One region of the Pararhizobium sp. PWRC1-1 genome, then DNA from elsewhere that is predicted to be linked to it. Evidence: riboswitches for the same ligand, from Rfam matches in the RefSeq annotation. Region 1 holds a riboswitch; each other region holds the start of a gene.
The links. Region 1 has a riboswitch for cobalamin ahead of bluB (5,6-dimethylbenzimidazole synthase). Riboswitches for the same ligand answer to the same signal wherever they lie in the genome.

Region 1 (4,062 bases):
TATTCGGACGAGACCGGCCATTTGCGCGGCTCGCTGCGCCTCCTGCCGACGCTCGGGCCGAACATGCTGGATGATACATTTCCGATCCTGCTCGGTGATAATCCGCAGGTGCGCAGCGCCTCCGTCTGGGAGTCCAGCCGGTTCTGCATCGATCCGACCATCTCGCAGGATCGCGGCTCGAACCAGGTGACGATCGCAGCGGCAGAGTTGATGTGCGGCGTCGGCGAACTGGGGTTGTCCTCCGGACTCAGCCATATCGTCACTGTCACCGATGTCTTCCTCGAGCGGATGTTCCGGCGGATGGGATGCCCCGGCGAACGGATAGGCGAGCCGCAGCGGATCGGCTCTGTCTATGCCGTCGCCGTTGCCTGGGAAGTCACGACTGACCTTTTGGACAGGATGAAGACCGTCGCCGAAATCGGCGGATCCGTGCTGGAGCGGCCGATGTCGCTTGAAATGGCCAGGGCCGCTTGAAATGGTCTCTCTGGCACAAGAGCCGACGATTGTGGCTCTTCCGCCGCGCCCGGTTCATTTCGTACCGGCATCGTTAACGCTGGTGAGCGGACTGCGTTGCAGCCCCCTCGAATGGCGGTATGATAGGCAAAAGTCAGAGTGTGCGGGATGTTCCCGTGCACCCGGCAGAACGCCGGCATGCTCAGGCGAGAGAAATACGTGGTTTTCCGTTCGGTATCCTTCGCAGCGCGTATTGCGCCGCTCCTTCTGGTCATGGCAGCCACCGCCAATGCCTCGACGGTGTGCGAACGCCTGAATGCCGACCTTGCCAGCCTGCCGAAGATCGTCGCCTCCAACGCCAATCTGCGTGATTATACCGGAGCAATCTCACGCCAGAACCTTGATTTGCGCCAGGCCCGCAGCGATCTCCGGCGGATGGGATGCAGTTCCGGAAGCATGATCGTTGTCGGGGGCCCAAACGAGGATGCCTGCCAGAGCTTGGCTGAAGAAATCTCGCAAATGGAAATGGACCTCGAAACGCTCAAAGCCCGCAGGCAAAATCTCCTGGAGGGCGGCGCCAGCGAGATGACCCGGCGGCGCATCCATGCAGCGCTCGCTGTCAATCGCTGTGACGAGGAACAGGACGAAGTCTTGAGGGCTGCGGTCGAGGAACCCGAAACCCATCGCAATATCCTTGAGGACCTGCCGCCGGTCAGCGAAGACTACCGGGACCAGCAGGGGGCTGATGTCACCGATTTCAGGATGCAGCCCGATAGTTTTGGGCCGCATGACAATTTCGGGCCGTATGACGGATTTGGGCCGGGCGCGGACTATCCCGGCAGCCTGCGGACACTTTGCGTGCGCACCTGTGACGGGGCGTTCTTCCCGATCTCGTCGAATTCATCGCCCGCCGATTTCGCGCGCGATGCCGAAACCTGCCAGCGGCGTTGCCCCGGAACGGAAACAACGCTCTACTATCATGCGCTGACGACGGAAGAGACGGATCAGATGGTCTCCGCCGCGACCGGCGAGCCCTATGCCGAACTGCCGACAGCTTTCGCTTACAAGACCCGCGATCTCAGCCAACCCGGCCAATGCGGCTGCCGTCCGGTGGGACAAACCGCCATCCAGCAGAGTACACCCGGCAACGGCAAGGGCGTCGTCGATCTTCGCGCTAAAAAGGCGGATGGCACGCAGGCAAAGAGCACCGTCGCCGACCGGCCCTACAATCCGCAGGATAACAAGGTTCGCGTCGTCGGTCCAAGCTTCCTGCCCTCGCAGGAAACCTCGATCGACCTCAGGCATCCCGCTGGCCCAGGCTACCAGCAGCAGCAGACCAACTGATCATTCGCTTTGTCTGACGCCCCAGGCGTCCTCGAATACCAGATCGTCAAGGGACAACCGCTGTCGCCAGCCTTTGACGGCCAGTTCCGGCTCTGAATACAGCCTATCGACGTAACCGAGGCACAGCCAGGCGATGATCTCGATATGATCGGGAATGCCGAGAACGTCCTTGATATCGTGCTCGTGGAAAATGCTGACCCAGCCGACGCCGACACCTTCGGCGCGCGCGGCAAGCCACAGGTTCTGCACGGCGCAGACGGTGGAAAACGCATCCATGCGCGGATTGTGCGTCCGGCCAAGAACGACCTTTCCTGCACGGGTCGGATCACAGGTCACACAGATGCTGACAGGCGCCTTGCGGATACCTTCGAGCTTCAGCGACCGGTATTTGTCCTGCGCCTCGCCCTCAAACATCAGCGCGGCTTCCTCGTTGGCCCGCTGAAAGGCCTTGAAGACACGGGCGCGGCGGTCCTCGTCACGGACGACAATGAAGTTCCATGGCTGCATGAAACCGACAGAAGGCGCGCTGTGGGCGGCGGCAAGCAGCCGCGCGATCACGTCGCCCGGCAAAGGCTGCGGCAGGAACTGGTCGCGCACGTCGCGGCGGGTTTCGATGGCGCGGTAGACGGCGGCGCGCTCGTCCGATGAAAATGCGTCCGCCCTCACAAGGCGGTCTTGCGGTTCAATCTGCATCGTTTGATCCCCAACAATGCGAAACCTCCCGCCGTCCGCGCAGGTTTGGTCTATCTCGTCAGGCCGGTCTTCTGACTGCGGATCAACCGGCTTTGCAACCTTCCCGGATCAGATGAAGATCCAGTGGCATAATCCTGAAAAATCTCAAGATTCATCTATGCAAAGCCGTCCCCGTTACAGCGCTGGGCACGTCCCGGATTTTCACCGGATTCCCGATTCTCCCGCTAACGCAGGCACCTGAACGAGACGATATGGACATGGTGGGCCGCCAAATGCAAGGCGGCCCACCATGATCTCATCACATGGCCGCGACCGGATGCGGCGAACCGTCATAGGCGCCCCAGATCGACTGATCGAAGCAGATCACCGAGCCGGTCATCAGACCGGATTCACCGGAAGCCAGATAGGCGCAGGCACGCGCCACCTCGGCCGGATCGACCAGACGGCCGAAGGGCTGGCTTGCCGCTGCCTTCTCCAGCCAGTCGCTGGCCGCACCATGATATTCGCGCTGGATACGATCCTCGCCTTCCGACGCCATCCAGCCGATGTTGAGGCCATTGACGCGGATCCGGTTACGCAGCACAGCGTAGGCGGTGTTCTTGGTCAGCGTTTCCAAAGCCCCCTTGGAGGCGCAATAGGCTGCAATGAACGGCTGGCCGGCCTTGGCCGACATCGAGCCGATATTGACGATGGTTCCCTCGATCTTCTCCCGGCGCATGACGTTGATCGCCTCCTGCATCAGGAAAAATGGTGCGCGCACATTGACGGCGAACATCCGGTCGAACAGTTCCGGGCTGGTATCGAGGATCGTGCCGCGGTCGGTGATCGCCGCGGCATTCACCAGCGCATCGACCCGGCCGAATTCCGTGTCGCAGGCGGCCACCACCTTGCGCGCATCCTCCACCCGTTCGAGATCGGCCTGCACATAGACGACCTTGGTGCCGGTGGCCTTGCCGATTTCGGCGGCCTTGGCCTCGCCCTTGGCGGCATTGCGGCCACAAATCACGATGCCTGCCGCGCCGCGCTCGGCAAACAGCGTCGCGATCGCCGCCCCCAGCCCTTGCGTACCACCGGTCACGATCGCGATCTTGCCGTCCAGGCGGCCATAGTCATTGCTCATTGTTTTTCCTCCGTTTTTGATGTCGCCGATGCCAAAAAACTCCCGCCCGGCATTCGGGCAGGAGTTCAAATTGTAGGATATGGTTCCGTTAGCTGAGCTTCTTCTCCGACTGAGCTGCAAGCGCCGCGCTAAAGGCGGCCTCCTCCCAGCCACCCGACAGCGCTTCATGCATCAGCTGCGCCTGCGTCTTCGGGGCAAGCCCGCCAACGGGCGGGTCCCGGTCGAGATTGGTCGGGAAGGAATAGCCCTCGGCACAGGATGCGATGGCGCAAGCGGCTTCACCGCCAGACAGCCGGCCGTCCGCAAGCATTGCCTTCAAGGCCGGATAGAGCACGGCGCTCATGCGCTCCCGATTGACGGTTTCCATGGCCCGGCCGAACGCGGAGGAAACCTGCAAAAGGTTTGCAACACGCTTGATACCCTCGGAACGGTTGGTTCCGGCCGCATGGAAG
Region 2 (4,062 bases), on a different contig from region 1:
AGCATTCAATAGTTTTCCTACAGGCAGGACTATATCTTTCTGCTTAGTCTTCTGCTTCCTCCTGTGTCAACTTACCGGAATCGGCATAGCGCTTTTGAAGGGACATCAAATGGCAAATGAAAAGATCGCGGTCATCACGGCGGGCGGTAGCGGCATGGGGGCTGAAGCCGCCCGTAAGCTCGCTACGGACGGTTACAAAGTGGCAATTCTGTCGTCGTCCGGTAAAGGCGAAAAACTCGCAGCCGAACTGGGAGGCGTCGGCATAACCGGATCCAATCAATCTAATGAAGATTTGAAGAGACTGGTTGATTTGGCCATCTCCAACTGGGGCCGTATTGATGTGCTCGTCAACAGCGCGGGCCACGGTCGCCGCGCACCGATCCTCGATATATCCGATGACGATTGGCACAAGGGCTTGGACACCTACCTGCTCAACGTTGTCCGCGCGGTTCGGCTCGTCACACCGGTCATGCAGAAACAGCAATCCGGCTCCATCATCAACATCTCGACCGCATGGGCGTTCGAGCCATCCGAAATGTTCCCCACATCGGCCGTATTCCGGGCCGGTCTTGCCGCCTACACGAAGATTTTCGCGGACACCTACGCCAAGGACAATATCAGGATCAACAACGTCCTTCCGGGATGGATCGACAGCCTGCCCGCGACGGACGCGCGACGGAATAATGTGCCGATGCAGCGATACGGCAAGAGCGAGGAAATTGCGGCAACGATCGCATTCCTGGCCTCGGATGGGGCAGGGTATATCACCGGGCAGAATATTCGTGTCGACGGTGGCCTCACACGGTCCGTCTAAATCAACCCCATCGACACGAATGGATTTCGGCAAGTCATTCGACAATTCACGAAAATGGCTGTTCTCAACGCTGAGAACAGCCATTTTCACTGATACCGGCCGCAAAAGGCAGAAGGCACCGGAAAGCGTGCGGGCATTGGCAACAGCTGTCTCAGCTCTCCGCGACGCAAAGAAGTATCTTCCCGATCGCGGATCTCTCCTGCAGCAGACGATGAGCCGACGCGCCTTCTGACAGAGGAAAGACCGCAGCGATTTCGACCGAGAGTTTGCCAGAGCCGATCAGGGAAAAGAGCTTTGAAGATCGCTCTATCCTGTCCTCCCGGGTCCTGAGTACGTCCACCAATCGCCGCCGACTATCGGCTTGGATTGGAACCCCAATTGCACGCCTTGATTGCGGACGCTCACCAACAGTCCTGAGAAATGTCCTGGCCGCCAACAAACGAATTCTTGACGGCGAGATCATGCGTCCTCTAAGTGATCGGGACGGTTTCCGGAGGGATGACTCCCGACGGGATTAATAGGGAACACGGTGCGGATGACCTATATGGGGCCAAAACCGTGGCTGCCCCCGCAACTGTAAGCGGATTGCCGATATATCCTTGTGACCTCCTTCGGGATGGTCATGCCACTGTACCGAGGTGCGGGAAGGCAGATATTCGGTGCACATTCGCGAGCCAGGAGACCTGCCGTCAAAACAGTGTCCACCATCCCGGACGGGGTTGTCCGGAGAGGAGCATGAGATGACGATTTTCGACGTTTCCATTGGCGTAGCGCCTTCAATTTCCCTCCCCCGCGTAGCACACCGGCATTGTTAGTTCTCTGCGGCGCATGAGCCGTGACCGCATGTGTCTTGCATGTTTTGCCGTTTGCTCTGCCGCATGCCGGCTACCTTTTCACCTATCGCTGGTCAGGCCCGGACGGGCACTTGCCAGACTCTTAATACGAGGATCTTCATGAATCGCTACGTTTCGCGCGCTGTCTTGTTTTCTATGGCGGCGCTTTCGGCAGCCGCCCTTGCCCCGCAATCCAATGCCGCATCGACCACCTATCCGCTGACGATTACCAATTGCGGCCAACCGGTCACCTTTGAAAAGGCGCCAGGAAAGACGGTTTCCATCGGTCAGGGCATGACCGAAATCCTCTATTCGCTCGGGCTTGCCGACAAAATCGTCGGAACGGCCGTCTGGGTTGGGCCGGTATTGCCGGCCTATGCGGCGGTCAACAAATCGATCAAGCGCTTGGCCGACAATGATCCAAGCTTCGAATCCGTCGCCGGCCAGGAGCCGGATCTGGTCGCAGCCGAGTTCGAATGGCATGTCGGCACGCAAGGATCTGTCGGCAAGCGCGAGCAGTTTGCAGAGCTGGGTATCAAGACCTATGTTTCTCCCGCCGATTGCGTGGCCAAGGTCAACACCGATGGCGGCGACGGCGTGCGCAAGGAACTCTTCACGATGGGCCTGATCTATCATGAAATCAGTGAGTTAGCGCAGATCTTTGATATTCAGGATCGCGGCGATGCATTGATCGCCACCTTGAAAAAGCGCGAGGCTGATGCGGTTGCATCGCTTGGCGGATCGAGCAAAGACCTGCCGATCGCGTTCTGGTTCTCCAGCAAGGAAGTGCAAGGCGATGCCTTTATCGCCGGCAAGAACAGCGCGCCGGCCTATATCCTGAAGACGCTTGGCGCAAAGAATGTCGTCACCACCGAAGAGGAGTGGCCGCTGGTGGGCTGGGAAACGATCGCCCAGGCCAATCCTGCGGTGATCGTCATTGCGACGATGGATCGCCGCCGGTATTCGGCTGACGATCCGAAGGTCAAGATCGACTTCCTCGAAAAGGATCCGGTTACCAGCCAGCTTGACGCCGTCAAGAACAAGCATTTCGTCGAGATGGACGCGCAGTCGATGAACCCGACCATTCGAACGATCGACGGTCTTGAAATTCTTGCTGCCGGCATCAAGTCGTTCGGTCTGGCGAAATGAGCCAAGGTCTGATGACCCGGCAGGGATGGGGAGCGCTTGCCGCGCTCTGCATTCTTTCCATCCTTGTGTTGGGTTTTGCCGTCAGCCTTGCGGTGTCAATCGGTGAAATCTCCATTCCGATCGGTACGACTGTCAAAGCAGTCGGCAACCGCCTGTTCGGAACCGGGTTCGAGCTGAGCCGCATTCATGAGGGCATCATCTGGGACTACCGTCTGAGCCGGGCGCTGGTTGCGGCGAGTTCGGGCGTTGCGCTAGCGCTTTCTGGCGCGATCCTGCAGGCCCTGCTGCGCAATCCGCTGGCGGAGCCATACGTTCTGGGGGTTTCCGCCGGTGCATCGACAGGCGCCGTTGCGGTGATGATCCTCGGTCTTGGTTATGGTGTTTTAACATTGTCTGCCGGGGCGTTTATCGGTGCGGTGATTGCTTTTCTATTCGTGTCTCTGCTCGCCACCGGGGCAGGGGGAGGGGCTGACCGGATCATTCTTGCCGGGGTGGCGGGGTCACAGCTGTTCAACGCACTGACCTCCTATATCGTCACCACGTCAGCCAATGCCGAACAGGCGCGCGGCGTGATGTTCTGGCTGCTTGGCAGTCTTTCCGGTGTGCGCTGGCCCGATGTCTACCTGGCAGGACCGGTGGCGATCATGGGCTTTGTGCTGTGCATGTTCTATGCGCGCGCGCTCGACGCGTTTACGTTCGGCACCGATGCTGCCGCAGCACTCGGCATTCCTGTTGCCCGGGTCCGCATTGTCCTTCTGGGTGTCACGGCACTTTTGACTGCAACCATGGTCAGCATTGTCGGCTCGATCGGCTTTGTCGGCCTCGTCATCCCCCACGCAGCGCGCTTCCTGGTCGGACCGGGTCATATTCGCCTTCTGCCCGCAACAGCAATGATCGGCGCCATCTTCATGGTCGTGGCGGATATCGTTTCGCGGATCATCATCCCGCAGCAAATCTTGCCCATCGGGGTCGTGACTGCCCTGTTCGGCGCCCCCGCATTTGCCTTGATCCTTTGCAAGGCGAGGAGACCCGTATGAGCATTTCGGTCCAAGATGTGCACTGGGCGACGGCCGGCGTCCTTGTCGTCGACGGCATCAGTCTGGACGTCTCTCCGGGTCGCACACTCGGTCTTCTCGGCCCGAACGGGTCTGGGAAATCCAGCCTGCTTCGTTTGATATGCCGGTTGCGGAAGGTTCGCAGCGGCGTGATTTCCCTTGGGGATGTCGATATCGGCTCGATGAGCCGGCTGGATATCGCCAGGCGGAT
Region 3 (4,062 bases), on a different contig from region 1:
CCTCTTGTCGCGCGAAAAAGACCAACTCGATGATTACGGGCGGCTGATCAGCGAGGCGACAAAAGCGCTGGTGGTTTCCGACGACGCGAGTCAGGCCGCGCTTGCCACTTCCATCCAGGCGCTGAAGCGGGCCACCGAACGGCAGGTGTCGCACAATGCCGAACTGGAGCAGAGCGTCACCGCGCAGTCCACCGTCATCGCCGGTGTCCAGAAAGATCTTGCCGACTTCGAAGCACGGAAGTTTTCGGATACGGTGACGGGGCTTGCCAATCGCCGTGCCTTCAACAAGGCGCTCGCCAAGGTCTATGCCGATCCCGATCTGCCGCTTGCCTGTGGCATCGCCATTGCCGAACCGGATACCAGCCGGCGCCTGTCGGCAGAACAGGCGGCCGCATTGGCTGAACCGCTGGCCCGGCATATCGGCGGCATTATCCAGCAGGCTTTTCCCTCAAGCGAACTGGTCGCCCGTTTTGACGGCACCCGCTTCGGTTTTCTGGTCAACGCAGGCGGGGAGCGGGAAGTGGTGCGGCTTGTGGCACTTTTGCGCTCGGCCTTGCGCGGCACGCATTTCAAACATCCAAAGACCGGACGCGACCTCGGCTGTGTGACGCTGTCGGTGGGCATTTGTATGTCGGACGACGCCGGCAACGCCTTCGATCTCGTCAATACGGCCGAAAAAGCGCTCGCCAGGGCGCAGGGCAAGGGCGGAGACCAGACGATCGTTCATGGAGCCGAAAACGAGCAACCGCCCGGACGCGACTGGCTGATCTACAAGCAGTGATCAGAGGCTGCTGATGATCTTGCGGAGCTGTTCGTTGCGGGCGCCGAGCAGAAGCACGTTCTTCAGCGCTTCCTTCGGATCGCGGGTGCGAAACAACAGCCCGTTGTCATGCACCGCACGGTTGACCGTCAACTTGCCTGCTTCGGCGTCCATCTCGGTTGCGACAGCGAAATACATCCGTGCGTAACCGAGCTTGATCTTCTCAAAAAAATGCTGGTCGTCGCCGATATCGGAGAAGAAATTGGCAATGTAGAACGACCAGCGGACATCCTCGAACTTGGCAAATTTCGTCCGCGCGGCCGTCACATGACAATAGCCGAGATGCGGGCTACCCGCGAGTGTGCGGTGAAAAAGCATCTTCGGGAAGCGGATCGAGCGATGGAAGCCGTTGATCCGGTCATGGGTGACCGTGCCGGCGGCCTCGAGTTTCCTGCCGGTGCGGGTGGCCACTTCCTGGTACGTCAGGTAGCGCTTTTCGGTCGGACTCCATTCCTGCTGGTGGCGGTTGATCCGGCCCGTGCGCAGGAATTCCGTATAGATCGCAGCCTTCGGTGATTGAACTGGCTGCTTGATCGCGGCGGCATCGAAATATCTCAGGTTTGACATCGGCCTGTACCAGACTGTGGCGGAGTGCGGGTAAAGCACACCGGCGCGTAATCGCTTGTGAAACGAAGCTATCGCGTTATGGTTAATGCAGTCTTGCCAGGCGCCAACCTTTTCCCTCGGTCGTTTGGCAAGGGCAGCGGCCGTATCTGTCTCGCGGGATGTCGCAAAGAGGCTGCGTCTTGGCCGATTGCCGAAGCGTTGTGCGGAAAACCGGACTTTTGCTTCAAATTCAGCAGATCATATTGTTTATGCTTATAAAATAGCCAGATTGACCATGGCTCCAAGCAATATGTTCCGTGTCGTCATTCTGGAATCGGATGTCGTTAATTGGCGGCTGTTTTTTCGAGCGTGAGGATTAGATGAAGACACTCAAGGTGCCGCCTTTATAGGGAAGGGCGGAGAATTGGGAAGCCGGTCGAAATCCGGCGCTGCCCCCGCAACGGTGGTGGAGTGAAACCTCGGCAAAAGGCCACTGGAGAAATCCGGGAAGGCGCCGGGATCGTCCGCAAGGACAGCTCCAGAGCCCGGAAACCAGCCTTGTGATGAAATTGATATCTGGGTTGCGGCGGGCAGCCGGAAGGAGAACCACTGTAACCACGCGCTCTCCCGGCGCGCCGGCGGTTCCTTTCCTGTCTGCTGCAACTTTCAAAAAAGTTGGCGAGCACAAGGAAATGACCATGGATCTCCGCAGTGAAGTCCTCCGCACATTGAAGAACCGGCGCGACACCCACAGTCTCGAACAGGCCTTCTACACCGATCCCGATCTCTACAGGCTCGATATGGAGGAGATCTGGTACAAGGACTGGCTGTTCATCGGCCATGACTGCGAAATCCCGAAATCCGGCAATTATTTCACCGTGCAGGTCGGCGAGTATCCGGTCGTCATCGTCCGCGACCGCTCAGGCACCGTCCGGGCGCTGCACAATTCCTGCCGCCATCGCGGCTCGCGCGTCTGCGCCGGTGCCAAGGGCTCGTCGGCCAAGCTTGTCTGTCCCTATCACCAGTGGACTTACGAGCTGGACGGCAAGCTGCTTTTTGCCCGCCAGATGGGCGAGGATTTCGACAAGAACCAGCATGGTCTGAAACCGATCCATTGCGAAACCATCGGCGGCTACATCTTCATCTGCCTTGCTGAAGAGGCCATGGATTTCAAGCCCATGCGCGACATGGTCTCGTCCTATGTCACACCGCACAATCTCAAGGACACCAAGGTCGCTTTCGAGAGCACCATCATCGAGAAGGGCAACTGGAAGCTCGTCTGGGAAAACAACCGCGAGTGCTACCACTGCGCGGCAAACCACCCCGAACTTTGCCGCACCTATCCGGAAGCCCCGACGGCCACCGGCGTGCAGGGCGCCAAGGATGATCCGATTATCGCCGCTCATTGGGCACATTGCGAATCGTCCGGCCTGCCGAGCGAATTCAAGATGGATCACAAAGGCCAGTTCCGCGTCGCCCGCATGCCGCTGATCGAGGGGGCTGAAAGCTACACCATGTCCGGCAAACGCGCCGTCAAGCGCCAGCTTTCCGACGATGTCAGTCAGTCCCATATTGGCACGCTGCTCTTGTTCCACTATCCGAGCACCTGGAACCATGTGCTGGCCGACCACGCCATCACCTTCCGCGTCCTGCCGCTTGGTCCCGAACTCACCCAGGTGACCACCAAATGGCTGGTGCACAAGGATGCCGTCGAGGGTGTGGACTACAATCTCGAAGAACTGACGCATGTCTGGACCGAAACCAACGACCAGGACCGCCAGATCGTCGAGGAAAACGCCTTCGGCATCCGCTCTCCCGCCTATCAGCCCGGTCCCTATTCGCCGGAACACGAAGGTGGGGTCATGCAGTTCGTCGAATGGTACACCAACTTCCTGGCTGATCGCCTGCAGGGCAGTTCCATCTCCACCCCTCTGGTTCGGGTTGCCTGACATGACGATTGCTTCATCCTTCCGGCACTTCGACGAACTGCAGCCGTTCAATGACCGCCAGCAGCTCCTGGAATGCATTTCCGTCACCGCCGAAGGGCCGGATGTAATGACATTCGGCTTCAAGGCCGACAAGGACAGCTGGTTTCGCTATCTGCCCGGCCAGTTCGTCACGCTAGAACTGCCGGTGGCGCCGGATGATCCGGTGATGCGCACCTACACGCTGTCCTCGACGCCGTCGCGGCCGTTTTCCGTGGCCGTCACCGTCAAGGCGCAGGCATCGAGCATCGGCACGCGCTGGATGTTCGACAACCTGAAGCCCGGCATGAAGCTGAAAGCATTCGGCCCGCTCGGCGACTTCTCCTTCGTGCGGCATCCGGGTGAAAAATACCTGTTCATCTCCGCCGGTTCCGGCATCACGCCGATGATGTCAATGACCCGCTGGATGGCCGATTGCGCCCCGCAGACGGACGCCTCTTTCCTGTCCTGCGCCCGCCAGCCGGATGATCTCTTGTTCCGTGACGAGCTGGAGAACATCTCCCGAAACATGCCCAATCTCAATCTCGGCTTCATCGTCGAGACGCATGCGCCGCGCCACAGCTGGCACGGGCTGCGCGGTCGCATCGAGACATCGAAGCTGGCGCTGCTGGCACCGGACTTCCGCGAACGCACCGTCTTCTGCTGCGGCCCCGAGCCGTTCATGCGCGGTGTCAAGTCCATGCTGGAAAGCGTCGGCTTCGACATGAACCG

Region 2: linked by a shared signal. The riboswitch ahead of ACP7E0_RS30325 (ABC transporter substrate-binding protein) and the one ahead of bluB (5,6-dimethylbenzimidazole synthase) in region 1 are both predicted to bind cobalamin.
Region 3: linked by a shared signal. The riboswitch ahead of ACP7E0_RS11940 (aromatic ring-hydroxylating oxygenase subunit alpha) and the one ahead of bluB (5,6-dimethylbenzimidazole synthase) in region 1 are both predicted to bind cobalamin.

The regions. Positions count from the first base shown of each region.
Region 1 is NZ_JAFCXE010000007.1:172,749-176,810, forward strand. Features, by position in the region: gene ACP7E0_RS13530 (acyl-homoserine-lactone synthase) at 1-474, shown strand, start outside; gene ACP7E0_RS13535 (DUF2865 domain-containing protein) at 652-1,797, shown strand; gene bluB (5,6-dimethylbenzimidazole synthase) at 1,798-2,490, opposite strand; cobalamin riboswitch at 2,535-2,745, opposite strand; gene ACP7E0_RS13545 (SDR family oxidoreductase) at 2,789-3,610, opposite strand; gene ACP7E0_RS13550 (phytanoyl-CoA dioxygenase family protein) at 3,699-4,062, opposite strand, start outside.
Region 2 is NZ_JAFCXE010000029.1:15,101-19,162, reverse strand. Features, by position in the region: gene gcvA (transcriptional regulator GcvA) at 1-5, opposite strand, end outside; gene ACP7E0_RS30335 (SDR family oxidoreductase) at 110-814, shown strand; gene ACP7E0_RS30330 (zinc-binding dehydrogenase) at 966-1,277, opposite strand; cobalamin riboswitch at 1,282-1,519, shown strand; gene ACP7E0_RS30325 (ABC transporter substrate-binding protein) at 1,804-2,796, shown strand; gene ACP7E0_RS30320 (FecCD family ABC transporter permease) at 2,793-3,833, shown strand; gene ACP7E0_RS30315 (ABC transporter ATP-binding protein) at 3,830-4,062, shown strand, end outside.
Region 3 is NZ_JAFCXE010000006.1:118,944-123,005, reverse strand. Features, by position in the region: gene ACP7E0_RS11950 (diguanylate cyclase domain-containing protein) at 1-781, shown strand, start outside; gene ACP7E0_RS11945 (DUF6656 family protein) at 782-1,387, opposite strand; cobalamin riboswitch at 1,743-1,941, shown strand; gene ACP7E0_RS11940 (aromatic ring-hydroxylating oxygenase subunit alpha) at 2,065-3,315, shown strand; gene ACP7E0_RS11935 (2Fe-2S iron-sulfur cluster-binding protein) at 3,317-4,062, shown strand, end outside.